DNA from 3 places in the Muribacter muris genome. Region 1 is predicted to be linked to each of the others. Evidence: riboswitches for the same ligand, from Rfam matches in the RefSeq annotation. Region 1 holds a riboswitch; each other region holds the start of a gene.

Evidence for each region. Region 1 has a riboswitch for thiamine pyrophosphate ahead of thiB (thiamine ABC transporter substrate binding subunit). Riboswitches for the same ligand answer to the same signal wherever they lie in the genome.
Region 2: it holds a riboswitch for thiamine pyrophosphate, as region 1 does, so the genes downstream of both, thiM (hydroxyethylthiazole kinase) here and thiB (thiamine ABC transporter substrate binding subunit) in region 1, are expected to answer to the same signal.
Region 3: it holds a riboswitch for thiamine pyrophosphate, as region 1 does, so the genes downstream of both, tenA (thiaminase II) here and thiB (thiamine ABC transporter substrate binding subunit) in region 1, are expected to answer to the same signal.

Annotation. Positions count from the first base shown of each region.
Region 1 covers NZ_SPPA01000013.1:3,913-14,305, reverse strand. Annotated here, with positions in the region: gene E4T80_RS06825 (bifunctional 3,4-dihydroxy-2-butanone-4-phosphate synthase/GTP cyclohydrolase II) at 1-647, shown strand, start outside; gene ribH (6,7-dimethyl-8-ribityllumazine synthase) at 821-1,282, shown strand; gene E4T80_RS06815 (PhoH family protein) at 1,317-2,384, opposite strand; TPP riboswitch at 2,488-2,583, shown strand; gene thiB (thiamine ABC transporter substrate binding subunit) at 2,637-3,620, shown strand; gene E4T80_RS06805 (DUF799 domain-containing protein) at 3,675-4,343, opposite strand; gene E4T80_RS06800 (DUF4810 domain-containing protein) at 4,343-4,702, opposite strand; gene E4T80_RS06795 (CsgG/HfaB family protein) at 4,718-5,383, opposite strand; gene E4T80_RS06790 (aminodeoxychorismate synthase component I) at 5,550-6,524, shown strand; gene E4T80_RS06785 (aminotransferase class IV family protein) at 6,502-7,107, shown strand; gene recA (recombinase RecA) at 7,224-8,381, shown strand; gene E4T80_RS06775 (co-chaperone GroES) at 8,611-8,901, shown strand; gene groL (chaperonin GroEL) at 8,921-10,393, shown strand, end outside.
Region 2 covers NZ_SPPA01000022.1:24,267-34,659, reverse strand. Annotated here, with positions in the region: gene E4T80_RS09645 (TonB-dependent receptor) at 1-2,106, opposite strand, end outside; gene frr (ribosome recycling factor) at 2,457-3,014, opposite strand; gene thiE (thiamine phosphate synthase) at 3,075-3,764, opposite strand; gene thiD (bifunctional hydroxymethylpyrimidine kinase/phosphomethylpyrimidine kinase) at 3,754-4,554, opposite strand; gene thiM (hydroxyethylthiazole kinase) at 4,547-5,347, opposite strand; TPP riboswitch at 5,403-5,492, opposite strand; gene lpcA (D-sedoheptulose 7-phosphate isomerase) at 5,739-6,323, shown strand; gene rpsB (30S ribosomal protein S2) at 6,603-7,328, shown strand; gene tsf (translation elongation factor Ts) at 7,427-8,278, shown strand; gene lepA (translation elongation factor 4) at 8,473-10,266, shown strand.
Region 3 covers NZ_SPPA01000001.1:76,153-86,545, forward strand. Annotated here, with positions in the region: gene E4T80_RS00365 (hypothetical protein) at 1-253, opposite strand, end outside; gene cysB (HTH-type transcriptional regulator CysB) at 253-1,236, opposite strand; gene yjjG (pyrimidine 5'-nucleotidase) at 1,282-1,956, opposite strand; gene E4T80_RS00380 (transcriptional regulator GcvA) at 2,042-2,932, opposite strand; partial or broken gene E4T80_RS00385 (branched-chain amino acid aminotransferase) at 3,354-4,391, shown strand; gene E4T80_RS00390 (RidA family protein) at 4,471-4,818, shown strand; gene ruvC (crossover junction endodeoxyribonuclease RuvC) at 4,815-5,393, opposite strand; gene E4T80_RS00400 (hypothetical protein) at 5,453-5,977, opposite strand; gene E4T80_RS00405 (YebC/PmpR family DNA-binding transcriptional regulator) at 5,999-6,739, opposite strand; gene nudB (dihydroneopterin triphosphate diphosphatase) at 6,833-7,300, opposite strand; gene E4T80_RS00415 (LOG family protein) at 7,301-7,861, opposite strand; gene E4T80_RS00420 (MazG nucleotide pyrophosphohydrolase domain-containing protein) at 7,858-8,181, opposite strand; TPP riboswitch at 8,307-8,395, shown strand; gene tenA (thiaminase II) at 8,514-9,167, shown strand; gene E4T80_RS00430 (MFS transporter) at 9,218-10,393, shown strand, end outside.

The DNA.
Region 1 (10,393 bases):
ACCAAATGCCGTTTATCACCATTCAACAATTACAAGATTACCGCAGAGCGAAGGACGGCTTGGTTGAACCTGTTTCCGTGGTAAAAATGCCGACCAAATACGGCGAGTTTACTGCTCACAGTTTTGTGGAAACGATCAGCGGCAAAGAGCATATTGCACTGGTGAAAGGTGAGATCGGCGATGGTGAAAATGTTCTGTGCCGCATTCACTCGGAATGTTTGACCGGCGATGCGTTCGGCTCTCAACGCTGCGATTGCGGGCAACAATTTGCCGCTGCAATGCAGCAGATTGAGCAGGAAGGGCGCGGCGTGTTACTCTATCTCCGCCAAGAAGGGCGGGGTATCGGCTTAATCAACAAACTGCGTGCTTATGAATTGCAGGATCAAGGAATGGATACCGTAGAGGCGAATTTGGCGCTAGGTTTTGGCGATGACGAGCGGGAATACCATATCGGCGCACAAATGTTCCGTAGCCTTGGGGTTAAAACTATTCGGCTACTCACCAATAATCCGGCAAAAATTGAGGGATTACAACAGGTCGGGTTGAATATTGCTGCCCGAGAGCCGATCCAAGTCGAACCGACCGAACACGATTTGGGCTATCTCAAGGTCAAGCAGCATAAAATGCGGCATTTACTGAACGTCTAATTTGAAGAGACTTTGGCGGTATATGCCGCCGTTGCAAAATCCGATAGTTGAGGGGCAGGCAGTGCCTCTACTTATGATGCAATCGCTATATGATGTCGGACTTTTGCAAATAGGCAAGCGTTAGCGACCGCTTGCAAAGACAAGATTTACTTTTATTGAATAAGGATACCAAAATGGCAAAAATCAGCGGTAATTTAGTGGCGACAGGCTTAAAATTCGGCATTGTCTGCGCCCGTTTCAACGATTTTATTAACGACAAATTATTATCCGGCGCAGTAGATGCGTTGGTTCGCCACGGTGCAAGCGAAGCCGATATTGACACCGTTTGGGTGCCAGGAGCATTTGAAATCCCGCTGGTTGCCAAAAAGATGGCGCAAAGCGGCAAATATGATGCGGTGATTTGCTTAGGCACAGTTATTCGCGGCTCAACCACTCACTACGATTATGTCTGTAACGAAGCGGCAAAAGGCATCGGTGCAGTGAGCTTAGAGACAGGCGTACCGGTGATGTTCGGGGTCTTAACCACCGAAAATATCGAGCAAGCGATTGAACGTGCTGGCACAAAAGCGGGTAACAAAGGCGCAGAATGTGCCTTAGGCGCAATCGAAATGGTTAATGTGCTTAAAGCACTGTAAACAGAAAACGGCGTGATGTGATCACGCCGTTGTGTTATAAACTTTCCGCCTGTGCGAGAATTTTTTCTTGCTCTAATGCCAGTTTTTCCAAACGGCGATTTTCTCGGCGGATTTCATCTTCCGCCTCCCACGCATCATAGGCTTGCACTATCTTCGCTACGATCGGGTGGCGTACAATATCTTGGCTGTCAAAATAGTTGAAGCTGACATCTTCCACTTTGCTCAGCACCTCGATAGCGTGTTTCAGCCCCGATTTTTGCGAGCGGGGCAGATCGACCTGCGTAATATCGCCGGTGATTACCGCTTTGGAATTAAAGCCGATACGGGTCAAAAACATTTTCATCTGCTCAATCGTGGTATTTTGACTTTCGTCTAAAATAATAAACGCATCGTTTAATGTCCGCCCGCGCATATAGGCAAGGGGCGCAATTTCAATTACATTGCGTTCCATCAATTTTTGCGCCCGTTCAAAGCCCAGCATTTCAAACAGTGCATCGTACAACGGGCGTAAATAGGGTTCAATTTTCTGCCCAAGATCCCCCGGTAAGAACCCCAGTTTTTCGCCCGCCTCAACCGCTGGTCGTGTTAGCAGAATGCGGCGGATTTCTTGACGCTCTAGTGATTCCACCGCTGCGGCGACCGCCAAAAAGGTTTTGCCTGTGCCAGCCGGCCCAATACCAAAACTAATGTCGTGGCGTAAAATATTGCGTAAATAGGCTTGCTGATGCTCGCCTCTCGGTTTAATCACCCCCCGTTTGGTTTTGATTGCGATCTCATACGCCGTTGAGGTGTCGGCAGATTGCAACATTAAGCGACTTTCTTGAATGGCAAGATGCACATCTTCAAGATCTAACTCTTTTACTTTGCCTTTTAGAGGGGCGGTTTCGTTGTAGAGTTGTTGTAGCAGCTTGGCAACCTTTTGTAAAAGTTGGGGGGAATGGTCGGTTTCAGGTTGTGGCTGTAAGGTGAGCGTAAAAGCGTTGCGGGCGATGCAGAGGTTAAAACTTTTTTCGATAAGGGCTAAATTCTCATCAAAAGCGCCGCAAAAGGCTTGGAGCCGGACGTTATCCTGCGGTTCAAGGGTAATAATCAGTTCGTTCAAATCGTGATCCTTTTTACAAGCGGTCGTTAGACCGGCAAAATCGACAAATGAAAAATTTGCGATATTTTAAGCGATTTTCCGCTTTCTTTATAGTAGAATGCGAATGTTCTCATTGGGGTGCGTGATATATCACGCTGAGAAATACCCATAGAACCTGATCTGACTAATATCAGCGTAGGGATTTGAGACAGACAATTTCGCCGTATTCTGTTTTAGATCCTTCTATTTATCTCCATTTTAGAAGGAACACTTATGAAACTTACCAAAATTTTGCCGCTTTCCGGTCTTTTTCTTGCCCTATCCGCCTTTGCCGACTCCCCAACATTGACGGTTTATACTTACGATTCATTCACATCGGAATGGGGACCTGCGCCTAAATTAGAAAAAATGTTTGAACAACAATGCGGTTGCGATGTGAAATTTATGCCCTTTGAAGACGGGGTTACAATGTTCAACCGCATTCGTCTGGAAGGACATAAAACTAAAGTGGACGTTATGCTGGGGATTGATAATTTTGTGATGCCGGAGGCCGAAAAAACGGGGCTATTTATTGCGCATCAACTGGATACAAGTTCGCTCGACCTCAAACAACCGTGGATGAATAGCACCTTTATCCCTTACGATTTCGGCGAGTACGCTTTTATCTACCATAAACAGAAATTGGCTAATCCGCCGAAAAGCCTGAAAGAACTGGTGGAAAGGCAGGACTTACGCGTGATTTATCAAGATCCCCGCACCAGTACCGTAGGGCGTGGTTTACTGTTTTGGGTTAATCAAGTTTATGGCGACAAGGCTGAAACTGCGTGGCAAAGCCTTGCAAAACATACGGTAACGGTTGGAAAAGGTTGGTCGGAAACTTACGGTGCGTTTTTAAAAGGGGAAGCAGATTTAGTATTAAGTTATGCGACTTCGCCGCTCTATCACCAATGGCACGAGAAAAGCCAAGATTATGTCGCCTTAAATTTTGAGGAAGGGCATTTAGTGCAAACGGAAGTCGCTGCCATTACCAAAGCGAGTAAGCAGCCTGAATTGGCACGGCAATTTTTAGCTTTCTTACACCAACCGGAATCCCAAAAAGTGATTTCCTACCATAATGTGATGAAGCCGGTGGTGAGCAGCCAAGCCGATCCGCTCTTTCAAACCCTGCCGAATTACACCCAAATTGAATTTCATCAGCCCGAAACTGATACGGTCAAACAATGGTTAGCCACTTGGCAGAAAGCGGTGAGCAAATAAGCAATCAAAAAATCGGTAGTATTTAACTACCGATTTTAAGTAAAATTAAGACCTTTACTTAGTCTTATTTAACTGAGGATCTCTGCCGTAATTAGGATGATACGGACCATAAAGAATGTTAGGGGATTGACCTGTACGGAGTAAATTCCAGCTGGCAAAACCGGCAACGTCATAGCTTTTATCATTAATATGATTCATCACTTGGCTTACCGCAGCCCGAATTAGATTTCCTAGCAAACCGCTGTTATTATCACTACTATCGACACTGGCATAGCCTTTACCTGTCCATAAGGTTTTGCCTGTTTTAGTATCAACCAATTTAGCATTCATTGACACTCTCGTTACACTGTTAATAATTTGGTAGCTCACGCCGTAATTTTCAACATCAATGTATAAAACCGCATCGGCACCAAAGATACTTTTGATTTTATCCAATTTGACATTATGAATGTCTTGAGCTTGTGTTAATCCATTATACTTAAAGGTTTCATATACCAATGCTGACGGAAAAACATAATAACCCGCCTCTGCAAGAGGGGCGGTAATATTTGACAGCACGGCGGCACCCGCTTTAACTTCGGTGGTTTGATCCGTTGGCATTAAAACAAGCACTGAACGCGGCTTACTTTCTTGTAATGCACTGTAATCGTAAGGTGTTTTTGCACCACAGGCAGCAAGTAAAACTGCAGAGAGAGATAGTGCAAGCAATTTAAACAGTTTCATTATTTTTTCACTCCTTTTACCCCATTTGTGAGCAGAAATTGAATATACTGTTTTGATTCAGGAAATAGCTGGGTTTCTTTAGTAAAGGCTTCTTTTGCTTTTGAAACATTACCAATTTGATTATAAAGCAAACCAATTTGTGCATATAACCCGGGTGGCGTTTTACCTTCACCTTTAGCAACCATTTGTTCCAACGATTGCAATTGCTCTTGCGGATTACCCTCTTGTAGTAATGTTTGATAAACAGATTGACTATAATCGCTATCCCAGTGATAAATAGAGTGTTTTTCACTGCGTGTACCACAAGCCGTTAAACCCATTATGCAAACAATCATTGCAAGTTTTTTATTGATAATCATAATTTACCTCAATGATTAGTTAGCCGGTTGCCATCTACCCGATTCAATACCGTTTACCAAATTATTGACCGCTTCACGAATGGCTAAATCCAGCACTTTACCATTTAAAGTTGAATCATAGCCGGCAGTACCGCCAAAACCGACAATTTCACGATTAGACAGGCTATATTCCCCTGCACCTTGAACGGAATAGACGATTTCAGATGTTTGAGCATTGACAATATTTAGCGTAACTTTTGCGTAAGCAATCTGCTCTTTACCTTTTCCTAAGATACCGAATAATTGATGATCACCAACTACTTTACGACCAAATTCCGTTACATCACCGGTAACAACATAATTTGCACCTTTCAGATTTTGCTTCTTACCCTTAATTTTTGCTTCTGCCGCTGTTTCAGCTAAATTAGTACGATCCAAAACACTAAAACGCCCCGTTTGTTGTAAATGAGCCATTAAGATCGTCTTTGATTGATTACCAAGCTGATCTTCACCGCTTGCAAAGATACCGTTATTGTAACTGGATTTATTATCAAATTTGCCAACGGAAATCGGTGCTTTGACCCCTGAATAGGTTGTGTTATAGCTTGCGACTTTAGGCGTTTCCACAACCCGATTACCTTCAGTTGCGCATCCGGATAAAAATAAGCCGGCGCAAAGTGTCATTATTAGAGATTTTTTCATAGTGTTTACCTATATTTATGGATGAAATACTTGAAAAGTATTGTAGTCTAAAGATAGAAAATGTAAAGATTATAAGCAAACAGAATCTCTCTTCTTGGCTATTGTAATCTCCCTAGAATTGAATTATAACTAGCGCTCCGGTGCTTTTATTACTATTCAATGAATAATGCAAACATTTATCCATACCGCCAACCAATTCGGGCAAGCCAAACGTCCGTTTTTCTTTTTGATTGATTTTGAACAGCAAAAGCCTTTAATTCTACCCCTTGAAGACACCCAAACAAGCGGTCTGTTTTTCGATTTTTTTTGCAAAAAAACCGAACCTCATAGGCAGATAAATATAGATAAAGCGTTTGAATTTAGCTTTTCGCCAATGCCGTTTGCTGAATATCAAAAAGGCTTTGAGCGGGTAAAAAGTGAAATTCAAAAAGGCAATAGCTATTTATTGAATTTAACCTATCCGACTAAAATTGACACTAATTATAGTTTGGCAGAATTATATATTGCCAGCCAAGCAAAATATAAATGTTATTTAGAGGATCACTTTGTTTGCTTTTCGCCGGAATGTTTTATTCGGATTGAGAATAATAAAATTTACTCTTATCCGATGAAAGGGACAATAAATGCCAATGAACGAAATGCTAAAGAAAAATTATTAAATTCTGAAAAAGAATTAAGCGAACATAATACTATTGTCGATTTAATTCGTAATGATCTTGCTCTTGTTTCACACAATATTCAAGTGTCAAAATACCGTTATCTTGAGAAAGTGGAAACACACCGTGGTGCGATTTATCAAACCAGTTCCGAAATCTGTGGGCAATTAAAGGAAAATTGGCAGGCAGAAATCGGCACAATGCTTGCCAAACTGCTTCCGGCAGGCTCAATCAGTGGTGCGCCGAAGCAGAAGACTGTGGAGATTATTCAACAGGCAGAAGGGCAAATACGGGGTTACTATACCGGTATTTTTGGCTATTTTGACGGTGAATCCTTAGAAAGTGCGGTGGCTATTCGTTATATTGAACAAAAAGATCAACAGCTCTATTTTCGTAGCGGTGGCGGCATTACCATATCAAGCGAGTTAAGCGCAGAATATAATGAAATTTTGGAAAAAGTTTATGTGCCAATATCCTCTATTTGAAACGATCGCAATTATTGATGGCGTTGTTCAAAACATTTATTATCATCAAAAACGTTATGAGCAGGCAATGCGATTGTATTTTAACACAGAAAATACGGTTAATTTAGCGGATATTATTCATATTCCAATATCTTATCAGACGGGAATAGTAAGGTGTAAAATCAGCTACAATAAAAGTTCATATTGTATTGAGTTTTTTCCTTATCTGAAAAGAGAGATAGATTATTTTCGTTGTGTACAACTTAATGACGCAGAGTATACATTCAAATATACCGATCGGCAATTATTCGAACAATTTCCGAAAAAAAGTGGAGAAGAGCTTATTATTATAAAAAACGGCTTTATTAGTGATTGTACTATCGGCAATCTTCTGTTTTTAAAAAACGGTATTTGGCACAGCCCGACACACTATTTATTAAAAGGAACGCAGCTAAGCCAACTAATTGATAAAAAACAGGTTATTCTGACGGAGATTGCTCAACATAATTTGTACGACTATCAGCAGATAATGATGATCAATGCGCTTAATCCTTTTGATCCAAGACGTGCAATACCGATTAACAAAAGCACAATACGATGTTAAGCCATACTGATCAAAAATTTTAGAAAAAGACTTGAAACTGTATGGTTAAACAGTATAATAATTTACAGTTTTTAGGCATACATTAACACCGCCTTCATCACATTAAGGAAACGATTATGGCAGAGAAGAAACCCTCTAAAGCGACTGCAGTTGTAAAACAGGTTGATCCGGAAAATAAAGAAAAAGCCCTTGCCGCCGCACTGGCACAAATCGAAAAACAGTTTGGCAAAGGGTCGATTATGACGCTCGGTCAAAGCCAACACCTTGATATTGAATCCATTTCAACAGGATCTTTAGGACTGGATTTGGCACTGGGTATTGGCGGCTTGCCAATGGGAAGAATTGTGGAAATTTATGGTCCGGAATCGTCCGGTAAAACTACGCTGACCCTTTCCACCATTGCGCAGGCACAAAAAGCGGGAAAAACCTGTGCCTTTATTGATGCCGAGCACGCCCTTGACCCGATTTATGCCCGTAAACTAGGGGTGAATACCGATGAGTTATTGATTTCTCAACCAGATAACGGCGAGCAAGCATTGGAAATTTGTGATGCTTTAGTCCGCTCTGGTGCGGTCGATGTGATTATCGTGGACTCTGTGGCAGCGCTGACACCGAAAGCCGAAATTGAAGGCGATATGGGTGATTCCCATATGGGCTTGCAGGCACGTTTGATGTCCCAAGCCTTGCGTAAATTAACGGCAAATATCAAAAATACGAACTGTTTGGTTGTCTTTATTAACCAAATCCGAATGAAAATCGGCGTGATGTTCGGTAATCCGGAAACGACTACGGGCGGAAATGCGCTTAAATTCTATTCCTCGGTACGCTTAGATATCCGCCGTGCCGGTGTAGTGAAAAACGGCGATGAAATTATCGGCAACCAAACGAAAGTGAAAGTGGTTAAAAATAAAGTTGCCCCGCCGTTCCGTGAAGTCCAATTTGATATTATGTACGGTGAAGGGATCTCCAGAATGAGTGAATTGTTAATTCTTGCGGAAGCCCACGGTTTCATCAAAAAATCCGGTGCGTGGTTCTCTTTTGATGGCGAGAAAATCGGGCAGGGCAAAAATAATGCGATCAAATGGCTCAGCGATAACAGTGAAATTGCGGTTAAATTGGAACAGGATATTCGAGAATTGCTTGCGAACAATCCTGAGAAAGCGCTGATTTTAGAGACATCTAAAAAAAGCAAAAATAAGAAAGATAAAGATGATGAGATTGAGTTCGATGATAATGATGTGGAAAACGATGTTTTCAGCGAAGAAGAACTGTAATTTCAACCATTAAAATAAAGGCTATTAAACGGAAGTGCCGATTTAATAGCCTTTATTGTCAGACAAATCTACTTTAGGCTTTTGCAAGCGGTCGATTTCGCTGAAAAATTTGCAAAAATATGCTTTATCCCCTTGAAATCAGCCGAGAGAACTCCAAATAGGGTGGCGTTGTGTCATTTTTCAAAGCCGATGACACAGAATGTTAAATTCACTTAAGAGGAAAAATGCAATGAAAATTCGTCCATTACACGACAAAGTTATCTTAAAGCGTGAAGAAGTGGAAACCAAATCCGCCGGCGGTATCGTTTTAACCGGTTCAGCGGCAACTAAATCTACCCGTGGCAAAGTGTTAGCGGTCGGGCACGGTCGCATTTTAGAAAACGGCACGGTGCACCCGATGCACGTTAAAGTCGGTGATGTGGTTATTTTTAATGAAGGCTATGGCGTAAAAACAGAAAAAATTGACGGCGAAGAAGTGTTAATTTTATCTGAAAACGATATTTTAGCGATTGTTGAATAAAATTGGAGAGGAAGAGAAAATGGCAGCAAAAGATGTAAAATTCGGTAACGATGCACGCGTCAAAATGTTAAACGGTGTAAACGTATTAGCTGATGCAGTAAAAGTTACGTTAGGTCCAAAAGGACGCAATGTTGTATTAGATAAGGCGTTTGGCGCACCGACCATCACTAAAGACGGCGTATCCGTTGCCCGTGAAATTGAATTGGAAGATAAATTCGAGAATATGGGCGCACAAATGGTAAAAGAGGTTGCCTCTAAAGCCAATGATGCAGCGGGAGACGGTACAACAACCGCCACTGTCCTTGCACAAGCGATTGTGAATGAAGGCTTAAAAGCTGTTGCCGCCGGTATGAACCCAATGGATTTAAAACGTGGGATCGATAAAGCGGTTACAGCGGTTGTGGAAGAATTAAAAGCTCTCTCTAAACCTTGTGAAACCTCAAAAGAAATTGAGCAAGTCGGCACAATCTCAGCAAATAGCGACAGTGTTGTCGGTAAATTGATTGCACAAGCAATGGATAAAGTCGGTAAAGAAGGCGTGATCACCGTTGAAGACGGCACAGGCTTAGAAGATGCTTTAGATGTTGTAGAAGGTATGCAGTTCGATCGTGGCTATTTATCCCCTTACTTCATCAATAAACCAGAAGCGGGTACAGTTGAATTAGATAATCCGTATATTTTATTGGTAGATAAAAAAGTATCCAATATCCGCGAACTTTTACCGGTCTTGGAAGCTGTCGCAAAAGCGGGCAAACCGTTGTTAATTATCGCTGAAGACATTGAGGGCGAAGCGTTAGCTACCCTCGTGGTTAATACAATGCGTGGTATCGTAAAAGTGGCAGCAGTGAAAGCACCGGGCTTTGGCGATCGCCGTAAAGCAATGCTCCAAGATATTGCGATCTTAACTGCCGGTACGGTTATTTCTGAAGAGATCGGTATGGAGCTTGAAAAAGCAACATTAGAAGAACTCGGTCAGGCAAAACGCGTTGTCATCAGCAAAGATAACACCACTATCATTGATGGTGTAGGTGATGAAGCGCAAATTAAAGGTCGCGTTGCACAAATCCGCCAACAAATCGAAGATTCAACTTCAGATTACGATAAAGAAAAACTGCAAGAGCGTGTTGCTAAACTTGCAGGTGGTGTCGCTGTGATTAAAGTCGGTGCGGCAACCGAAGTTGAAATGAAAGAGAAAAAAGACCGTGTTGACGATGCACTACACGCAACACGTGCAGCCGTTGAAGAAGGCGTGGTAGCTGGTGGTGGTGTTGCACTGGTACGTGCTGCAAATAAAGTGGTGGCAACCTTAAAAGGCGATAACGAAGAGCAAAATGTAGGGATTAAACTTGCCCTTCGTGCAATGGAAGCGCCATTGCGTCAAATCGTAACCAATGCCGGTGAAGAGGCCTCCGTTGTAGCTCGCAATGTTAAAGACGGCAACGGCAACTATGGTTATAACGCCGCAACCGAACAGTATGGCGATATGCTCGAA
Region 2 (10,393 bases), on a different contig from region 1:
CATTCCTAATACGGCAAAGCTGCGATCGTATTGTCCCCGTTGTACTTGCCAATACTGTTTTTTGAACAGATTTTCAACACCTAAACGGAACACCATTTGTTGTTTGCCATTGAGGGATAGGGCATATTTTGCACAGGCGTCCACGGTGGTATATGACGGTAATTTATAGTTGGCTGCCGTATCCTGATAGGATTTGCCGTAGTGCTGCAAGCCGGCATTCAAGGTTAAATTACGCAAAAAAGCGGTGTCCCATTCTATGTTGGTTTTCATCATCAGACGAGGGCTGGTAACTTGTACGCCGGACACAATCGTATCCGCATAGGTCGGGAAATCGAATACTTTGCCTTGATTGTAGCTTACGCCCACATTGGCACGCAGGGTTTTGTCCAACAGGCTGGTGTAGAGGTTAAATTCAAGCCCACGGTTGCGCTCTTTACCTCGTTCCTGATTGGCGAAGGCTTTCATCGCTTTCGTGTTGCCACGAATAATCCCCGGACGGCTGATTTGGTAAGCACTGAAAGTTGTCGTGATATTTTCTCCCCAGTTTTTACGCACACCGGCTTCTATCTGTTTGGTAACCCGTGGGCTGTTCATTTCACCGGTTTCCATATCGACTTTGCCCGGTTCAAGATCTTCCAAATAGTTAGCATAGAACACTAAATTTGGATTATAGGCATAAGAGATCGCCGTCATTGGGCTGAAGCGGTGGGACGACAAGCGGTTATTTGCATTGCGATCTTGTTGCTTAATCCATTGGAAACGCCCGCCGAGCGTGAGGCGGAGCTTATCATCCAGAATGCCAAGCGTATCTGAAAGCGCAACACTCTGTGAGGTGAGCTTGGTATCTGTCGCTTGACTAAGCGCTGTGAAAGCCGGTTTTTCAATAAATTCAGGCTGGTACAGATTGGTCTGCATTTGACCGTTGCGGGTTTTAGTCGGGTTATTGTCGTGATCCCGCTGCCGTTCTACCGAGTCAAATGCGAGATTCCAATCGTGGTTAAGCTGTCCTGTTGCAAAATTGCCCTGCAACTTGAGATTAGCACTGGTGGTACGGGCGTGGAAGTCAAAGGCGGTTGCATTCGCAATACGGTAATCACCGTTTTGATTCCGCATTGCCAGTTGCGTGAAAGAGCCAGCATATTTCGATTCCATATGCCCAAGTCCGCCGGAAAGCATTAGATTATCCAGTAAATCGTACTCAAAGGTCAACATCGCAGTGGCATCTTGGCTAGTTTGTGCAGACCAATGCGGCACTAAATTGATCTTGCCGTTTGGAGCAGCGGGGATCGCAAAGGCTAAATTTTGCATATCCTGAACCCTTGCCCGCCCGCCATCGACTTGGCGTTTATTTTGCATATAATCAAGCCCGACTCGTAGCTTTTCGCCACGATAATCCGCGCCAATCGCAATCTCTTTGGCTCGCTCGCCGTAGCCGACACGGGCAGTATCGCCATCACGGTATTTGCCGTTGATCCGCACGCCCCACTCGTTGTTCGTACCAAAGCGGCGACCAAAGTCAAAGGATTCTTGTAAACGATTATTGCTGAACCACGCCAAGCCGATACGGTTAATCTCCTCATCGGTCGCCCGTTTGGTTTCAATATTCAGTGAAGCACCCGCCGAGCCTTCCGGATCCATTCCTACGGTGGCGGTGGACGCCCCTTTTATCAACTGTGCAGAACTGACCGCTGCCGTCGGTGAATTGTAGGTGGAATAAAGCCCTGCCAAGCCGTTCACGCTAAATTGGCGGGCATCTAGCTGTAATCCCCGCACATAAATGCCTTGTAGGGTATTGGTTTCACCGCCGAAATTCATTACTGACGCATCGGTTTTGGCAATCGCATCGACCACATTGCGAGGCTCTTTATCGGCGAAGGCTTTTTCATCGTAATTCACCACGCTAATCGGCGAAGTAAAGGCTAACTGCTTGCCGAGCAAACTTAAATTGACATCGGCTTTTAAATTCGGGTTGGCTTTGAACTGTTCAAGTTCGGCAACCACTTCGACTTCATCTAATGAGGCTTGGTTTTCCGTTTGAGTGGCGTAACTTAACGAAGCCGTGGTCGCAAATAAAGCGGTATAAATGAGATTGTGTTTAAAGGTCATAGGCGTTCTCTAAGATAGAAGTTATTAAGAATAATTCTCAATATTCTACTCTCTTTTATTCGTAAAATCGCCTGCTAAATCGGTTTAGTAGTCAGTTTTTACAAAAATTTAATTTTGCAAATGTTGGCAAGATATTGACCGCTTGAGAGAGGAAACTATGGCATTATCTATCGGTTATATCAGTCTGAAGACTATTCATAGGTAGCGGGTATATTCAAACTCTATCTGTTATTGAGGAAGAGAGATTAGCGTGTTCCTACAGTTTGAATGAAAAGCGTATTGTGATCATACTGGGAACAATGAAAAATCGCCCCTCACTCGTCAGAATAAGGGGCAGATTAGGGGATAAATTAGAAATCCATTAACTCTTTTTCTTTGTCGGCTAACACTTCATCGACTTTTTTGATGAAGCTGTCGGTGATTTTTTGGATCTCTTCTTCGGCTTTGTGCTGCTCGTTTTCGCTGATTGCTTTATCTTTGAGTAAGGCTTTGATTTTATCGTTAGCATCACGGCGAACGTTACGAATCGCGACTTTGCCTTGCTCGCCTTCGCCTTTGACAATCTTGATTAAATCACGGCGGCGTTCTTCCGTAAGCGGTGGAAGCGGCACACGGATAGTCGTGCCGGCAGAAGATGGGTTTAACCCTAAGTCAGAGGTTAAAATCGCTTTTTCAACCGCACCGATTAAAGAACGGTCAAACACGCTAACAGCAAGGGTGCGGGCATCTTCCGCCACCACATTGGCTAATTGACGTAACGGGGTTGCCGCACCGTAATACTCGACTTGGATTCCGTCTAATAAGCTCGGTTGCGCACGACCGGTACGGATCTTCGCAATATGTCCTTTTAATGCCTCAAGGCTTTTTTCCATACGTTCTTGCGTGTCTTTTTTAATGTCGTTAATCATTATGCTGTTCCTTTCTAAACAAATAAACGGGGCGATTTTACCTAATTTCCGGTGGTTTTCCTAGCGATTGTTGAGAATTATCGGGGCGGCTTTGAGTTGCCGAACGGCTAAGGGGATATCCGGCGCTTGGGTGATGGCGGAAATGACAGCAAGCCCGTCAATCCCGCTTTGGCGTAAGCGGGCGGCATTAGCAGTATTGATGCCGCCGATCGCCACACAAGGCTTATCAATCGCTAATCGGGGCAGGTTATCAAGGAAATCCACGCCTAAAGCGGCACTGTGGTCGAGCTTTGAAGCGGTTGGGAAAATCGGCCCGATGCCGAAATAATCAATCGCGTCATAATGGCGATAATGTTGGAGTTGTTCAAGGGTATTGATCGATAATCCAAATATGAGATTTTGCTTTTTTAGCCGCTCAATAATCTGTTTGACATTGCCGTCCGATTGACCGATGTGAATACCGTCCGCCCCGACTGCCAGCCCCAACTCGACATCATCATTCATAATAAAAGGAATCTGATAGTCGTGGCATAATCGGCGACATTTTTTGGCGAGATCTGCCTGTGCTTTAGGCTGTGCAGCCAAAGAGAATTGACCTTTATCACGAAATTGAAAGCAACTGATGCCGCTCTCTAGTGCCTGTCTTAAGATGTTCAGTAAGTTATCGGCAGGATCGCCGCTTAAATGTCGCATATCCTGTGTGCCGGCAATAAAGTAAAGATGCAGTGAAGCCCTAATATTAACTTTCATCTTGATATGCCCAGTGGTTAGTCGGCCCTTGCCCTTTGCCGATATTTAAACTGTTGCAAATGGCGGCATTGACAAATTTTTTAGTGATACTGACCGCTTGTTGTACGGTTTTGCCTTTTGCAAGCTCCGCCGTAATGCAGGCGGAGAAGGTACACCCTGTGCCGTGAGTATGGGGTGTGTCATAGCGTGGGGTACTTAATGTCAATTCAAATTCAGGGTGAAACACCCAATCGGTACTCATCTCCCCTTGAAGATGTCCCCCCTTTATAATCACAGCGTTTGCGCCCATTTTTTGTAGGGCTTGTGCCGCCCGTTTTGCCGTGCGATGATCGGTGATGTGTATGCCGGTTAAGGCTTCCGCTTCCGGTAAATTAGGGGTAAGAATGTCCGTTAAAGGCAGTAATTGGCGGATCAAGGCAGTGATCGCGTCAGGGGCTAATAAAGCTGAGCCACCCTTGGCGATCATAACCGGATCGACAATGAGCCGATTAAATTGATAATAGCGTAGCTTGTCGGCAACACATTCAATGACCTCACTACTGCCGAGCATACCGAGTTTGACGGCGGCGAGTTCAAAATCTTGCGCTACCGTATCAATTTGTGCAGCAATACTCTTGACAGGAATAGGGTGAATGTCAAACACCCCTTGCGTATTTTGAGCGGTTACGGCGGTAATCACGCTCGTGCCAAAAACACGGCGCATTTGGAACGTTTTTAAATCCGCCTGAATACCTGCACCGCCGCCACTGTCCGAACCGGCAATCGTCAGCACTTGAGGGATCTTATTCATCACTTACCCTCGCGCGTGTTGAAATATCTGTCGGGCGAAGGGTGGCAAGACAATCAAGTAACTGCACGGCGAATTTCCCTGATTGCTGCGGTAAAATCCCTTGAGTTGCCAGCTCGCCTGCTATGTTATAACTTGTGCAGGCTTCAATGGTCGCTTGGAAGGCTTGATCTTGGTCGGCAACGCTCAAAAAGGCGGCAAATACTGCACCGAGTAGGCAGCCTGCGCCGGTGATACGGGTAAAAAGCGGTGTGCCGTTGTGGATATTCACCACGCGGTTACCATCGCTGATGCGATCGATTTCTCCGCTCATTGCCACGATACAGTGATATTTTTGGGCAACTGCCTGTGTCATCGCAGCGAAGTCCGCTTGCCCCTGTCCGGCATCGACTCCTTTCGCTTGCCAATCTATTTCGGCAAGTGTGGCAATTTCACCGACATTACCCCGAATAACGCTCATTTTCACCGTTTGTAACAGATGGGCTATGGCTTGTTGGCGGTAAGGCGTTGCCCCTACGCCAACGGGATCTAACACAACCGGCACGTTCAGGGCATTTGCCGCACGTCCGGCGCATATCATTGCATCGAGATCCGAATGATTGAGCGTGCCGATATTTAAGAGTAAGCCTTTGGAAAAGTGTTGAATATCTGACATTTCTTGCACATTGGCGGACATTAACGGCGAAGCGCCCAATGCCAACAGACCGTTTGCGGTGTAGTTGGCGACAACGTAATTGGTAATGCAATGGATTAACGGGTTGGCTTGGCGGATTTTATCTAAAAGAGAAAATTGCATAGTGTCTCCTATTTATTGAATAAAAGCAGAACCAGCAATATTGACGAAAAGGTGGACAGTATTGAAGTTAGTTCCCTACGTCAGTATTAACTGAATCAGGTTCACGGGTATAATCTCAGCAATAATTGCACCCCGACTAAACGATTTTTAGTCTAATACTGCCAAAATATTTCGCAAGTGGTTGCGCGAAAAAAGATCAAAAATGTGATCTTCTTCACATGTTGAGAGCAATATTTTTCAGAAAGCGATTGATCAGGTTTGCCCTGTGCGATTTCAGCCTATTGATGCGGAGATTGTTGCTGTATCCGGCGGGGCTTTATGTTAGACTGCCCGCACTTTTCCGCCGAACAAGCGGTAAGAAAATTTCCATTTTTTGCAAAAGGATCAGGTTATGTATCAACAACAGATTTTGGCAGAATTGAAAGAAGCTGCCGAAGTATTAGATAAATTCATTCAAGACGAACACAATTTAGCCTTAATTCAGCAGGCGGCATTGCTGATTTCCGACAGTTTCAAACAAGGCGGAAAGGTACTTTCTTGCGGTAACGGCGGTTCGCACTGCGATGCGATGCACTTTGCCGAAGAGCTGACCGGACGTTATCGCGAAAACCGCCCCGGTTATCCGGCGATTGCCATTTCCGATGTCAGCCATTTAAGCTGTGTGAGTAACGATTTCGGCTATGAATATGTCTTTTCCCGCTATGTTGAAGCCGTGGGGCAAAAAGGCGATGTCCTGTTTGGACTGTCCACCTCCGGCAATTCAAAGAATGTGCTTAATGCAATAGCAGCGGCGAAAGCCAAAGGAATGAAAGTGATTGCGATGACGGGTAAAGACGGCGGGCAAATGGCGGGGCTGGCGGATGTGGAAATCCGTGTGCCGCATTTCCGCTATGCCGATCGTATTCAAGAAGTGCATATTAAAGTCATTCATATCTTAATGATGCTGATTGAATTTGAAATGGCTAAAGCGGCGTAATGTTGTTTAATGTCGATAGATCGGGGCAGGGGAGATGCCCCGATTTTTCGTGAAAAATCACTGGATTTTTTCTAAAATCCTGCTAAAATTCGCCCGTTTTTTGTGCTTAAGCTATTTTGCACGAAAAACGTTTATTTTTTTATGTTAATCCAAAATCACACACATATCATTAACTGGTTATCGGGGTGCTGTTAGATAATCTTTAACGGTCGATTTATCAGGGTATGTGGAGGCTAAACCCTTCCCATTTCATTGGGAACTCACAAAAGGAAAATTTTTATGGCACAAGTATCTATGCGCGATATGCTTAACGCAGGCGTTCACTTCGGTCACCAAACTCGTTACTGGAACCCAAAAATGAAACCGTTTATCTTCGGTGCGCGTAATGGTGTTCACATTGTAAACTTGGAAGTGACTTTACCGTTATTTAACGAAGCGTTAGCGGAATTAACCCGCATTGCGAGCAACAATGGCAAAATTCTTTTCGTTGGGACAAAACGTGCAGCGTCAGACGCAGTAAAAGCAGCGGCAGTAGAGAGCCAGCAATTCTACGTGAACCACCGTTGGTTAGGTGGTATGTTGACTAACTGGAAAACAGTCCGTCAATCAATCAAACGCTTAAAAGATTTAGAAGCGCAAACCCAAGACGGTACATTCGATAAAATCACTAAAAAAGAAGCATTGATGCGTACCCGTGAGCTTGAAAAATTAGAATTAAGCTTAGGCGGTATTAAAGATATGGCGGGTTTACCAGATGCAATCTTTGTCATCGGTGCAGACTACGAACATATCGCAATCAAAGAAGCAAACAACCTCGGTATTCCGGTATTTGCGATCGTTGATACTAACGCAAGCCCGGACGGCGTAAACTACGTTATCCCGGGTAACGATGACGCAGCACGTGCGATCCAACTTTACTTAGATGCAGCGGTAGCGGCAATCAAAGAAGGTCGTGGTCAAGAAGCTGTTGCAGCGGAATTTGTTGCAGAAGAAGCGGCTGAATAATCGTCTTTAAGGCAAGCCCTTAAAACACATTCATTATTTGTGAAGCAGGGGCAAATTTTCCCCTGCTTTCTTTTATCTACAATCAAGAGGAATCGAAAATGGCTGAAATTACAGCAGCACTCGTAAAAGAGCTACGTGAGCGTACCGGCGCAGGTATGATGGAATGTAAAAAAGCGTTAGTGGAAGCAAATGGCGATATTGAATTAGCAATCGACAATATGCGTAAATCCGGTCAAGCCAAAGCGGCTAAAAAAGCCGGTCGTGTTGCCGCAGAAGGCGTTATCCTTGCTCGTATCGGCGCAGGTTTCGGCGTATTAGTTGAAATGAACTGTGAAACAGACTTCGTAGCGAAAGATGCCGGCTTCTTAGAATTAGCGAACGAAGTAGCGGATTATGCAGTTGCAAACAAAGGTGCAACCATTGATGCGTTACAAGCGCAATTTGAAGAAAAACGTGCGGCGTTAGTGGCGAAAATCGGTGAGAATATGAATATCCGCCGTGTTCAATACTTAGAGGGCGAAGTGCTTGCACAATACTTACACGGTGCGAAAATCGGTGTATTAGTTGCGGGTCAAGGCGCTGAAGATGAGTTGAAAAAAGTGGCAATGCACGTTGCAGCCTCTAAACCTGAATTTGTTAATCCTGAAGATGTTTCTGCGGAAGTGGTGGCAAAAGAGCGTGAAATTCAAATCGAAATCGCAATGAACTCCGGTAAACCAAAAGAGATCGCAGAGAAAATGGTTGAAGGCCGTATGGCGAAATTCACCGGCGAAGTGTCTTTAACCGGTCAAGCATTTGTAATGGATCCATCACAATCTGTCGGTAACTACTTAAAATCTGTGAATACTTCCGTGTCCGGTTTCATCCGTTTAGAAGTGGGTGAAGGTATCGAGAAAGTGGAAGAAGATTTCGCAGCAGAAGTGGCAAAAATCACTGGCGGAAACGCATAATTTTTTCCTTTCAATTAAGAGCGAGCCTAAGGCTCGCTTTTGTCTTGACAAGCGGTGGGTTTCCCCACCGTTTTTGCAAAAAAATCATTGAAACCGACCGCTTTCTTTTTCCTTTTCGTTGGTTTTCAGGTAAAATTCTGCGACTATTTTCTTAATAAGTTTTGACAGATAGGACATTTACTGCCCTTATGAAAATGCAGAATATTCGTAATTTTTCTATTATTGCCCATATCGATCACGGCAAATCGACCTTATCCGACCGCTTGATTCAAACCTGCGGCGGCTTATCGGCGCGTGAGATGGAAGCACAAGTGCTGGACTCAATGGATTTGGAGCGTGAACGTGGCATAACCATTAAAGCCCAAAGCGTAACCCTTCATTACACCGCCAAGGACGGTGAAACTTATCAACTGAATTTTATCGACACTCCGGGACACGTTGACTTTTCCTATGAAGTATCCCGCTCTTTAGCTGCGTGTGAGGGTGCATTATTAGTGGTCGATGCCGGACAAGGCGTTGAGGCGCAAACCTTAGCAAATTGCTATACGGCGATTGAAATGGATTTGGAAGTTGTGCCAATTTTAAATAAAATCGACTTACCAGCGGCTGATCCGGAGCGAGTGGCGGAAGAAATTGAGGATATTGTCGGCATTGATGCAATGGAAGCGGTGCGCTGTTCGGCAAAAACGGGGTTAGGTATTGATTTGGTATTGGAAGAGATTGTTGCAAAAATCCCTGCTCCTGAAGGCGATCCCGAAGCGCCGTTGCAAGCGTTAATTATTGACTCTTGGTTTGATAACTATTTGGGTGTGGTTTCCTTAGTTCGGGTGAAAAACGGTACGCTCAAGAAAGGCGACAAAATTAAGGTAATGAGTACCGGACAATCCTATAATGTGGATCGCTTAGGGATTTTCACCCCGAAACAAGTGGATACGACCGTCTTAAACTGCGGCGAAGTCGGCTGGGTTGTCTGTGCGATTAAAGATATTTTAGGCGCGCCGGTGGGCGATACGATTACCCATCATCATAACCCTGCCGCAGAGGTGTTAGCGGGTTTCAAAAAAGTGAAGCCGCAAGTTTATGCCGGTTTGTTCCCGATTAGCTCGGACGATTATGAAGCTTTCCGGGACGCTCTCGGCAAGTTGAGCCTAAACGATGCCTCGCTTTTCTACGAGCCGGAAAATTCCACGGCACTCGGCTTTGGTTTCCGTTGCGGTTTCCTCGGCTTATTGCATATGGAAATTATCCAAGAGCGCTTAGAACGGGAATATGATCTTGACTTGATTACGACAGCGCCGACCGTTGTCTATGAAGTCGAGCAGACCAACGGTGAGGTTGTTTATGTGGATAGCCCGTCCAAACTGCCGCCGATCAGCAATATTGCCCAAATCCGTGAGCCGATTGCCGAGTGTAATATGCTTGTGCCGCAGGAATATTTAGGCAATGTGATTACCCTTTGCGTTGAAAAACGGGGCGTGCAAACTAATATGGTGTATCACGGCAATCAAATTGCCCTGACCTATGAAATCCCAATGGGAGAAGTGGTGCTGGATTTCTTCGACCGTTTGAAGTCTACGTCTCGCGGTTATGCCTCTTTGGATTACGGCTTTAAGCGTTTCCAAGCAGCCGATATGGTGCGGGTTGATATTATGATCAACGGCGATCGGGTTGATGCGTTGGCACTTATCGTGCATAAAGATAATGCACAGTATCGTGGGCGTGAATTGGTCGAAAAAATGAAAGATCTCATTCCCCGTCAGCAATTTGATATTGCGATCCAAGCGGCGATCGGCAACCATATTATCGCGCGCTCTACGGTTAAACAGTTACGCAAAAATGTCTTGGCAAAATGTTACGGCGGTGATGTCAGCCGTAAGAAAAAATTGTTGCAAAAACAGAAAGAGGGTAAAAAACGAATGAAATCCCTCGGTAACGTTGAAGTACCGCAAGAGGCGTTTTTAGCAATTTTACACGTTGGCAAAGACTAACCACAAGCGGTCGGTTAGTGAGATATTTTTGTAAATTTTCGATATTATGTAGCAAATGTACAATTTAAAGAAATGTAGGGACGCTACGCAAGTATCCGTGAAAATCAAATGATCTCAAAAGTTGTAT
Region 3 (10,393 bases), on a different contig from region 1:
TACGGCTATCCCGATAGCTCAACAGTTGGAATTGCCCGTTCTCTTCTCGTCCTTTCGCACTAAACACGATATTGTAAAGCGGCACGTTAATTTTGGCGGTAATGCCGTAACTTTTACCGTCATTTTTAAACTGTACATACGCCGGCATTAAATAGTTTGAGCTGTATTTAATATGAAATTGTTCCGCTGCCACATTTGCCACTAAAGCGGTACAAGCGCCCACCCATAAGATGATTTTCTGTAAAGCTGTCATCATTTTTCCTCTAATTGCATATTCTCAAACATCAGCAAAATTGCGTTGTTATCACGCAACTGCTCTGCTTTTTCCACCTGCATTTTGGTTAAATGAGGTGAAAAATAGTGAATAAAATCATACATATAATTGCGTAAGAATGTTCCTCGTCTAAACGCAATTTGTGTCATACTGGATTGGAATAAATGACTTGCATCAATTGCAACTAAATCGCTATCGTCTTCGGTATATGCCATTGACGCCATAATTCCTACCCCCAAACCGAGTCGAACATAGGTTTTAATCACATCGGCATCGGTGGCGGTAAACACGATATTCGGCAAAATACCTTCTTTATTGAAAGCCCTGTCTAAATCGGACTGACCAGTAAACCCGAAGGTATAAGTGATCAAGTCATATTTTCCGAGTTCTTCGACCGTCAATTTCTGATTTTGTTTCACGAACGCCACTAACGGATGATCGGCTTTCACTACCACCGAGCGATTCCACAAATAGCAGGGTAGCAGTACCACATTTTCAAACAGATATTGTGCTTCGGTGGTGATGGCGAGATCCACTTCGCCTGCCATTAACGCATCATAAATTTGACTCGGCGATCCTTGATGCAGGTGAAAACTGACTTCGGGGTACTTTTCTTTGAACGTTTTAATCACATTCGGCAGTGTATAGCGGGCTTGGGTGTTGGTGGTTGCAATGCGTAACACGCCTTTATCCGGGCATGTTTCTTCCTCTGCCACCGATTTAATGCTTTGAGCTTTCACCAACAATTCACGGGCAATGGCAACGATTTTTTCGCCGCTCGGCGTTAGCCCCTTAATATGTTTGCCGTTTCGCTCAAAAATATTCACACCTAACTCGGTTTCCAACAATTTCACTTGTTTACTGATACCGGGTTGAGAGGTGTAAAGCACCTCCGCCGCTTCGGTGATATTGAGGTTTTGATTAACGATTTCGACGATGTAACGTAGTTGTTGTAATTTCATAATGTTAGCCTTAGGTAAGAAAAATAAGCACAAAAGTAATATAATCTAACCGCTTGCAATGCGGATTAAATCTAAAATCGTTTGAATTTCATAGGTCGGTTTAATATCTGTATCATTTTGTTTTTGTTCCGGATTAAACCAACAACTCGCAATACCTGCTTGGTTTGCCCCTAAAATATCCGAAGCCAGCGTATCGCCCACCATTAAGACTTTTGATTTATCGAATGCTCCCATTTGCTCAAAAGCGGCGTGGAAAATTTTCGGATCAGGCTTGGCAACCCCCACGGCTTCGGAAGTTATCACCCATTCGAAAAAATGGTGTGTTTGCGTGTTGTGTAAACGTTTTTGTTGCAAAGCATCAAAACCGTTGGTGATAATGCCCATTTTGACCTTGCCATGCAAGGCTGTCAGCATTGTCGGCACATCCACCAACGGGCGACTGACTAATGCCATTTCTGCCATCAAAGCAAGATTAAGTTGCTCGGCACTCTGCCCCGTCAATGCGGATAATTTGGCAAAGCGGATCGTACGCAGTTGTTCCGCCGTAATTTTTTTATTTTGATAATCGACCCACAAGGGTTTATTCACCGCTTGAAACTCGGTGTAATCCGCTTCCGTAAACGCCAGCCCGTACTGTGCCAGCACCGCTTTTAATCCAAAATAAGAATTAAAGGAATACAGGGTTTCGTCCGCATCAAATAATATCCATTGATATTTCATCGTTTTCCCTAAAGGAAACGGCTAGCTTTTGCAAAAAAATGCCAAAAGTTAACCGCTTGTTACACTTTTTTATATTTTACCCGATTTAAGTGCGTATTTCCTGCAAAATCCATTCTACAAATTGTTTCACTTTGCTCACTTCCATCATTTGTGGCGGGAAGACGACATAAAAGCCTTTTTCATCATTTAAACCGGTCGGAAACGGTTCGATCAAATGCCCCTGTTCAAGTTCGTGCTGTGCCAGCGTTTTATTGGCAATCGCAATCCCCTGTTGATGCATCGCCGCCTGCAATGCCATAAAGGTGTGGCTGAACATCGAGCCGCTTTCTTCCACATCAATCTCGCCGCTCAAGCCAAAATGCTCGATCGTGCGTTTCCATTTATTACGACTAAAAACGTGCAAAAGCGTTTTACCCACCAAATCTTGCGGGCGGTTGAGGGGATTTTCCTGTAAAAATTTCGGTGAAGCTAAAATCACCAACGGCGCTTCGGATAATCGGATAGATTCAACATTCTCCCATTTACCCGAACCGTAGTAGATCGCCACGTCAATTTCTTTGCCGAGCAAGCCCTCGTCTTGATCGACCCCTTTAATTCTAACTTCAATTTCAGGGTACTTTTGGTGAAAATCGTTCAACCGTGGCACAAGCCAGTGCATACCAAAGGTTTGCGGCACGCTGATCGTTAAGATCTGGCGGCTGTTTTTCGCCCGAATTTTATCGGTTGCTTTAGCGATTTGTTCCAAAAGCGGTCGGATCTCGTCAAAATATTGCAAACCCAGCTCCGTGAGTTCCAACACACGATTACGGCGGTGGAAAAGCTGAATGCTCAGAAAATCCTCCAGCAGTTTAATCTGGTGGCTGACTGCCGCCTGCGTAACGAACAGTTCCTCCGCCGCTTTGGTGAAGTTTAGATGACGAGCCGCAGATTCAAAGGCTTTCAGCGCATTGAGCGGCGGGAGTTTTTTATTATTCATAACTAACAACGAATTGAGAATAGGGCTAACCTATTACATTATTTTTTTTGATAAATAAAATTAAAAAATTTAGTTTGCTTAATGATTTAAACATCTCTAAAATTTTGCCCGTACTTAGATGGATAGTGATAGCTGTTTCAGCTATTTTGAATTTTAAGTATGATGTTGTGTTTGCATATTGGTCTAGGCAACTAGACTGGAGTAACGAAAGTTACTCGTTTCACTTCCTGTATATTTTGAACCATTTGGTTTAATACCGCCCATTTGGGCGGTTTTTTTCGTTCTAAAATCCTCTCCATTTTAGCAGAATTTGCGAATATCACCACCAAAAGCCAACTTTTAAACGAAATTTTTAATTTTTTGTGCGAAGGCTTTCATTTTCTTAAGGAAATAGTGTAAATTCTTCACACTTTCCACGAAAACAACGAAGGACACAACAATGACAAAAAATATCGACTGGCAAAATTTAGGCTTTTCTTATATCAAAACCGATTACCGTTTTATCGCCCATTGGAAAGACGGTCAATGGAGCAAAGGTGAATTGACCACCGACAACACCCTGCACATTCACGAAGGCTCAACCGCTCTCCATTATGGGCAGCAATGCTTTGAAGGCTTAAAGGCTTATCGCTGCAAAGACGGTTCGATTAACCTTTTCCGACCGGATGAAAATGCCAAGCGAATGCAAACGACTTGTGCCAAATTATTGATGCCGCAAGTGCCGACCGAACTGTTTGTCGAAGCCTGTAAACAGGTTGTCAAAGCCAATGCCGAATGGCTCGCCCCGTACGGCACCGGTGCATCGCTCTATTTACGTCCCTTTGTCATTGGTGTCGGCGAAAATATCGGCGTTCGCCCTGCTCCCGAATATATTTTTAGCGTCTTTTGTTGCCCGGTCGGGGCTTATTTCAAAGGCGGGCTAATGCCGGCAAACTTTATCGTCTCCGATTACGACCGTGCTGCCCCGAACGGCACTGGCGGTGTGAAAGTCGGCGGTAACTATGCGGCCAGCCTGTTGCCTCACCAAATTGCCGTTGAGAGAAAATTTGCTGATGCGATTTATCTTGATCCGAAAACCCACACGAAAATTGAGGAAGTCGGGGCGGCAAACTTTTTCGGTATTACCGCCAACAATCAGTTTATCACGCCGATTTCCGACTCCATTCTCCCGAGTATTACCAAATACTCGTTGCTCTATTTGGCAAAACATCGCTTAGGAATGGAAACGATTGAGGGTGATGTTTATATTGATAAACTTGATCAATTTACTGAAGCGGGGGCGTGCGGCACAGCAGCAGTGATTACGCCAATCGGCGGGATTCAACACGGCGAACACTTCCACGTTTTCCATTCCGAAACGGAAGTCGGCCCTATCACAAAACGCCTCTACGACGAATTAGTCGGGATTCAGTTCGGCGATATTGAAGCGCCGGCAGGCTGGATTACCAAGGTCGAATAATTTCACAGGCGGTCGGTTTACGGGCAAAATTTGCAAAAAAATGACCGCTATCCGACCGCTTACAGTAAGGGATTTCTCAATGATTCAACGTTTTCAAGTCGGTAAACGCCTGTCCGAACTGGCGATTTACAACGGCGTGGCTTATTTAGCCGGACAAGTGCCGGAAAATGATCAACTGGATATGTACGGTCAAACCCAACAGGTTTTAGCCGAAATTGATAAATGGTTAAAGGTTGCCGGCACAGATAAAAGCCGGATTTTGACGGCGCAGGTTTTTGTTGCCAATATGGCGGAGTTTGACGAGATGAATCGGGCGTGGGACGAGTGGGTCGATACACAAAACAGCCCGCCTCGTGCCGCTGTTGAAGCTCGCTTGGCTAATCCGAATTGGAAAGTCGAGATTGTCGTTACTGCCGCAGTCGGCTAACCTTTTAAGCGAAAACGCCCCCGGCTATAACGGGTTTTCATCAGGGCTAAAATCTGCTCTTTTTTCGAGCTGACCGACTGCGTGGTTTGTGCCGCAACCCGTAGCGAATGTTGCATTGAATGGGCGTGGGTAATCGCAATCGCTAACGCATCGGCGGCATCGGCTTGCGGTTTAGCGGATAGATGCAAAATGCGGGTAACCATCTCTTGAACTTGCACCTTATCCGCCGAGCCGATTCCGACCACCGTTTGCTTAACTAACCTTGCCGCATACTCGAACACCGGTAAATCGTGGTTTACCGCCGCCACAATCGCCGTGCCTCTCGCTTGCCCTAACTTCAGCGCAGAATCGGCATTTTTTGCCATAAACACTTGCTCAATCGCAAACATATCCGGCTGAAATTGCTGAATAATTTCACTCACTCCGGCATAGATGCGTTTTAAACGACTGGGGAGATCATCCACCGCCGTACGAATTGCGCCGCTGCCAAGGTAATCCAGTTGTCGCCCCGTTTGCCGAATGACTCCGTACCCCGTAACCCTTGAACCCGGATCGATACCCAAAATAATTGCCATTATTACGCTCTAGAATAAAAAGAGGGACACACTTGGTGTCCCTTAACGCAGTGAAAAGATTACTTATTCAATTTAGCGGTTGCCGCTTCATCAATACGGCAGTTTTTCGCTAAAATTTGATCCGTTTGCTTACCTAATTTGGTGAGCATTACCGAAGAAGATTTATCGAATGTTGCCAGTGAGAAAGTTTCATCGGTGTTCCAGCGATGTGTTTTTGATTCAAAGGTTACCGGATTAGGTGCTTTGTCATCAACCATTAAGCCTTTAATCACTTTTTTGCCTAACGTGAGGTTCACTCTTTTCGCTTTCTCGCCTTCAAAGCCGTAAGTGGCTGTAACCAGCGTATTATTTTGGCAATGATAAACCACCGATTTTGTCGTTGTATCGAATTTATCGGTAACGGTTTTCACCGCATCGGATACGCCGTCTTTTACCGTTGTGGCTGCTTGAGATACCCCGCTGCTCACCGCATCTGCCGTTTTGCTGACGGCATTAGTGGTACTGGATACCACATCAGATGCGGTTGAACAGGCAGATAATACGAGTGCCGCTGCAAGTGCCGGGGTAAATTTCATCAATTTCATTCGAACTCCTTTGAGTAAAAACTAAAGTAGTGCGGCAACCTCATCGCTGATCTCGCCGTTGTGATAAACGTTCTGTACATCATCACACTCTTCAAGCATATCGATCAGTTTTAATAATTTCGGTGCGGTTTCCGCGTCTAAATTGACCGTTGTTGAAGGGATCATTGTTACTTCGGCAGACTCTACTTTAAAGCCCGCCCCTTCAATACCGTCACGCACCGTCCCTAACTCTTCCCAAGCCGTATAAATCTCAAAGCTGCCATCTTCTTGTGGTTGAATGTCGTCCGCACCGGCTTCAATCGCCGCTTCCGTTAAAGCGTCCTCATCCGCCGAGCCAATTAAAATCAACCCTTTTTTGCTAAAGAGATAACCGACCGAGCCTTCCGTGCCTAAGTTTCCACCACATTTGGTAAAACTTGGACGTACTTGGGAGATAGTACGGTTTGCGTTATCGCTTAGACACTCAACCATCACCGCAGTTCCACCCGGCCCGTAACCTTCATACACTTTTGTTTCCATATTGGTGTCATCGCCGCCGCCGACACCCCGCTCGATCGCACGGTTAATCGTATCCCGTGTCATATTGCTGGATAAGGCTTTATCCACCGCCGCACGCAAACGAGGGTTTGCCGACACATCACCGCCGCCTAATTTTGCCGCAGTAACCAATTCACGAATTAATTTTGTAAAAATTTTCCCACGTTGCGCATCTTGTGCGGCTTTGCGGTGTTTAATGTTAGCCCACTTACTATGACCTGCCATTTTGTTTCCTTATTTGTCTTCTTGAATATTTAACGGGGTAATCACTTGCCCCAATACTGATTTTGCAAAAAATAGCACGCAACTGACCGCTTGCTATGCTAAAAAATCTGACATTTTGCTCTCTTTGTTGATGAGATAGCGTTCAATTGCCAAACGATTATTGGGGGATTTCGTCAGTTTTGCCGCCTGTTCGGGTGAAAGCCATTGAAAACAGAGATGTTCACTCAATACAGGGGACATTTCATCATTAACCGCCAATAAAAACCAATGCTCTTGACAATGGGTAATCTGCGGGGCGTATTTATAGCGGAATTGGGGAAAAATTTCAAATTCTATCTTGAATTGGCAATCGACGAGCGTTAAATTTTGTGCAGCAATATCAATACCCGTTTCTTCTCTCACCTCCCGCAACGCCGTTTGGAAGGGTTGCTCGCCGCTTTCAATCGTGCCGGTTACCGACTGCCAAAAACTCGGTTCGTCTTGGCGTTGCAACATTAACACCCGTCCGCTATGTTGGGCATAAATCACCACCAAAACGGAATAGGGATTTTTATACTTCATTTAATAACGCCTAATTTGTGGGGCTTGGTAAGTGGCAATAAACTGTGCGATTTCGTCTAAATCGTCGGAAAATAAGATTTTTTGGTAATCCTCTGCCGTGAGAAATGCGGATTTCACCATTTGCTCAAACAACATTTTGAGGGGATTGTAATAGCCGCTTTGATTAAACAGAATGCACGGGTTCGGGTTTTGTCCGATTCTTGCCCACGAAATTACCTCGCTGATTTCCTCTAACGTCCCCGGCCCGCCGGCTAATGCAATATACGCTTCGCCCAATTCGATCATTTTTTGCTTGCGTACCGACATTGAATCGACCGTGATTAACTGGGTTAAGCCGGTATGTGCCAATTCCCGCTCCGCTAAAAAAGTCGGCATCACCCCGATAACTTCGCCGCCTTCGGCAAGCACCGTATCGGCAATCACGCCCATCAGCCCTGCTCGCCCGCCACCGTAAATTAAGCGATGCTGATGTGCGACAATCCATTTTCCTAAACGCACTGCCGAGTCTCGATAAACGATGTCGTTTCCCAAACTTGCGCCGCAATAAACGGTAATATTCACGCTTTCCCCTCCAAACGTTGTGTTAATTTGCGTTGATTTTCTTGCATTATCACTGCTAAATCAAGCTGGTATTTCTCGGCTAAAATAAGCAAATTATTCAGCACATCGCCGATTTCTTCCTGAATATGTACTAAACGAGTCTGTTGAGATAACGGCGGTTCATCGGCTCTATCCCGCCCGATTTCATACGCCCGTACCGCTTGTGCCAACTCGCCGACTTCCTCCGTCAAAAAATTCAAGCGGATAAAAGGGGTATAGTCATACCATTGCCGAAGTTTATAATATTCTACCAGCCAGTGTTGATAGGTTTTTAGTCTCATTTTGCCCCTTGTTTCCGAGCCATATTGCGTTTGAAATTCTACACTATTTTCAATAAAAATAATGAGATCTTTATCACAATTTTGTATGAAGGATATTGAGTGTTCCAAGAAAGTTGCTACACTGGTGGCATTAGTCGGGGTGCCTTATGGCTGAGATCATACCCGTGAACCTGAAACAGTTAGTACTGGCGTAGGAAACTAATTATGTCCACATCATATTCCCCTTTATTTTTTACTCCATTCTCGCATTTTCTCTACCCTATTAGACTAACTGTTTTCAGACTATCTTGAGTTCATTCCGTTTATATTCAACTGAAAATAGGAGAAATAGGATGCTTACTTGCCAACAACTCATCCAAGGTAGTTCAATTCATTGGAAAAACTACATCGAACATCATTTTGTGCTACAACTTGCTCAAGGTACGCTGCCCATTATAAATTTCCAACATTATCTAAAGCAGGACTATCTCTATCTTTTCCATTATAGCCGAGCATTTGGGTTAGCCGTTTATAAGGCGGATACGTTTGCTCAAATGAGTGCTGCACAGCAGGTGGTACAATCTATTTTAGAGGAGAGCGAGTTACATATCTCGTATTGCAAGGAATGGGGTATATCAAAGGAAGAACTGCAACAACTTTCCGAAGCCCCCGCCTGCATAGCTTATACTCGTTACGTTTTAGATTGTGGTATGCACGGCACACTCGCCGAACTATATGCCGCAATCGCGCCTTGTGCTTTAGGCTATGCTGAAATTGCCAGAATGATTAATGAACGCCGGCTTAGTCCATCAAATAATCCTTATCAAAAATGGATTGACAGTTACGCTTCTCCAGACTTTCAACATAGTGCCGCACAAATCGGTGCAACGCTAGAACAACTTTGTCAATTTATCACTCCCTCCCAGTTGCAAAAAATCCAAGAGATTTTTACTACGGCTACTCGTATGGAAGTGGCATTTTGGCAAATGGGATTAGATTTAAACTAACTGCTATTCAGCGTTCATCATACACCCGTGCAATGCTAAAGGAGCAACAAATGCAACCGACACAAAACAACCTCAAGCAGGTAATTACCGCGACAATGATAGGTACGACCATAGAATATTTCGATAATTACATCTATGCGATTGCTGCGGTACTCATTTTTAATCATCAGTTTTTTTATAGCGCCGATCCTGTGTCCAGTCAGATCGCAGCACTCTCGACACTTGCCCTGACCTTTATCGCCCGACCGCTAGGTGCCGCATTATTCGGGCATTTCGGTGATCGCTTCGGTCGGAAAAACACGCTAGTCGTCTCTCTGCTTCTAATGGGCTCGGCAACAGTCATTATCGGATTATTACCCACTTATGAACATATCGGTATCTGGGCAACATTACTGCTTTGTTTATGCAGAATCGGGCAAGGCATCGGCTTAGGCGGTGAATGGGGAGGGGCGGCACTGGTCGCGATTGAAAATGCCCCACAGCATAAACGAGGATGGTACGGCACCTTTCCACAGCTAGGTGCACCGATAGGATTATTACTGGCAAATGGCGTATTCTTTGTCGTTAATTGGCTTTTTGGTGATCAGGCATTAGTTGAATGGGCTTGGCGTATTCCGTTTATCTCATCGGTTATTCTCATTTTTATCGGGTTATACGTCCGTCTAAAATTAGTTGAAAGCCCAATTTTTATCACTGCAATAGCACAACAAAAACGAGCGGTAAACTTGCCGATAAAATGGGTTTTCTCCATCTACGCAAAACCTTTTATTTTAGGAATGTTGCTATCCGTTGCCGGCTATGTTTTATTTTATATTATGATTGCCTTTGCTCAAGTATATGCAAAATCACCGGTCGGACTCTCGCCTGCAGGTTATGCGACAGGGTTAGGGCTCTCAAGCGGCACATTGACTTTCCTGTTAATATGCAGTGCTTTTGCCCTTGCATTGACGATCAGCCTTTCGGGATATTATATCGACCGTATCGGACGTAAACAGTGGATGATAATCACCACGCTAGGTGTAACACTCTTTGGGCTATTTATCCCGTTCTTCCTTGAAAATGCAACCACATTAAGACTATTTTTCTTTTTTATGATAGGTATGGGGCTCATCGGAATGGGGTACGGCCCATTAGCCAGCTTACTGCCCGAACTGTTTCCAACGGAAGTCCGTTATTCCGGCGCATCACTGGCTTATAACTGTGCCGGCATCTTAGGCGCAAGTGTT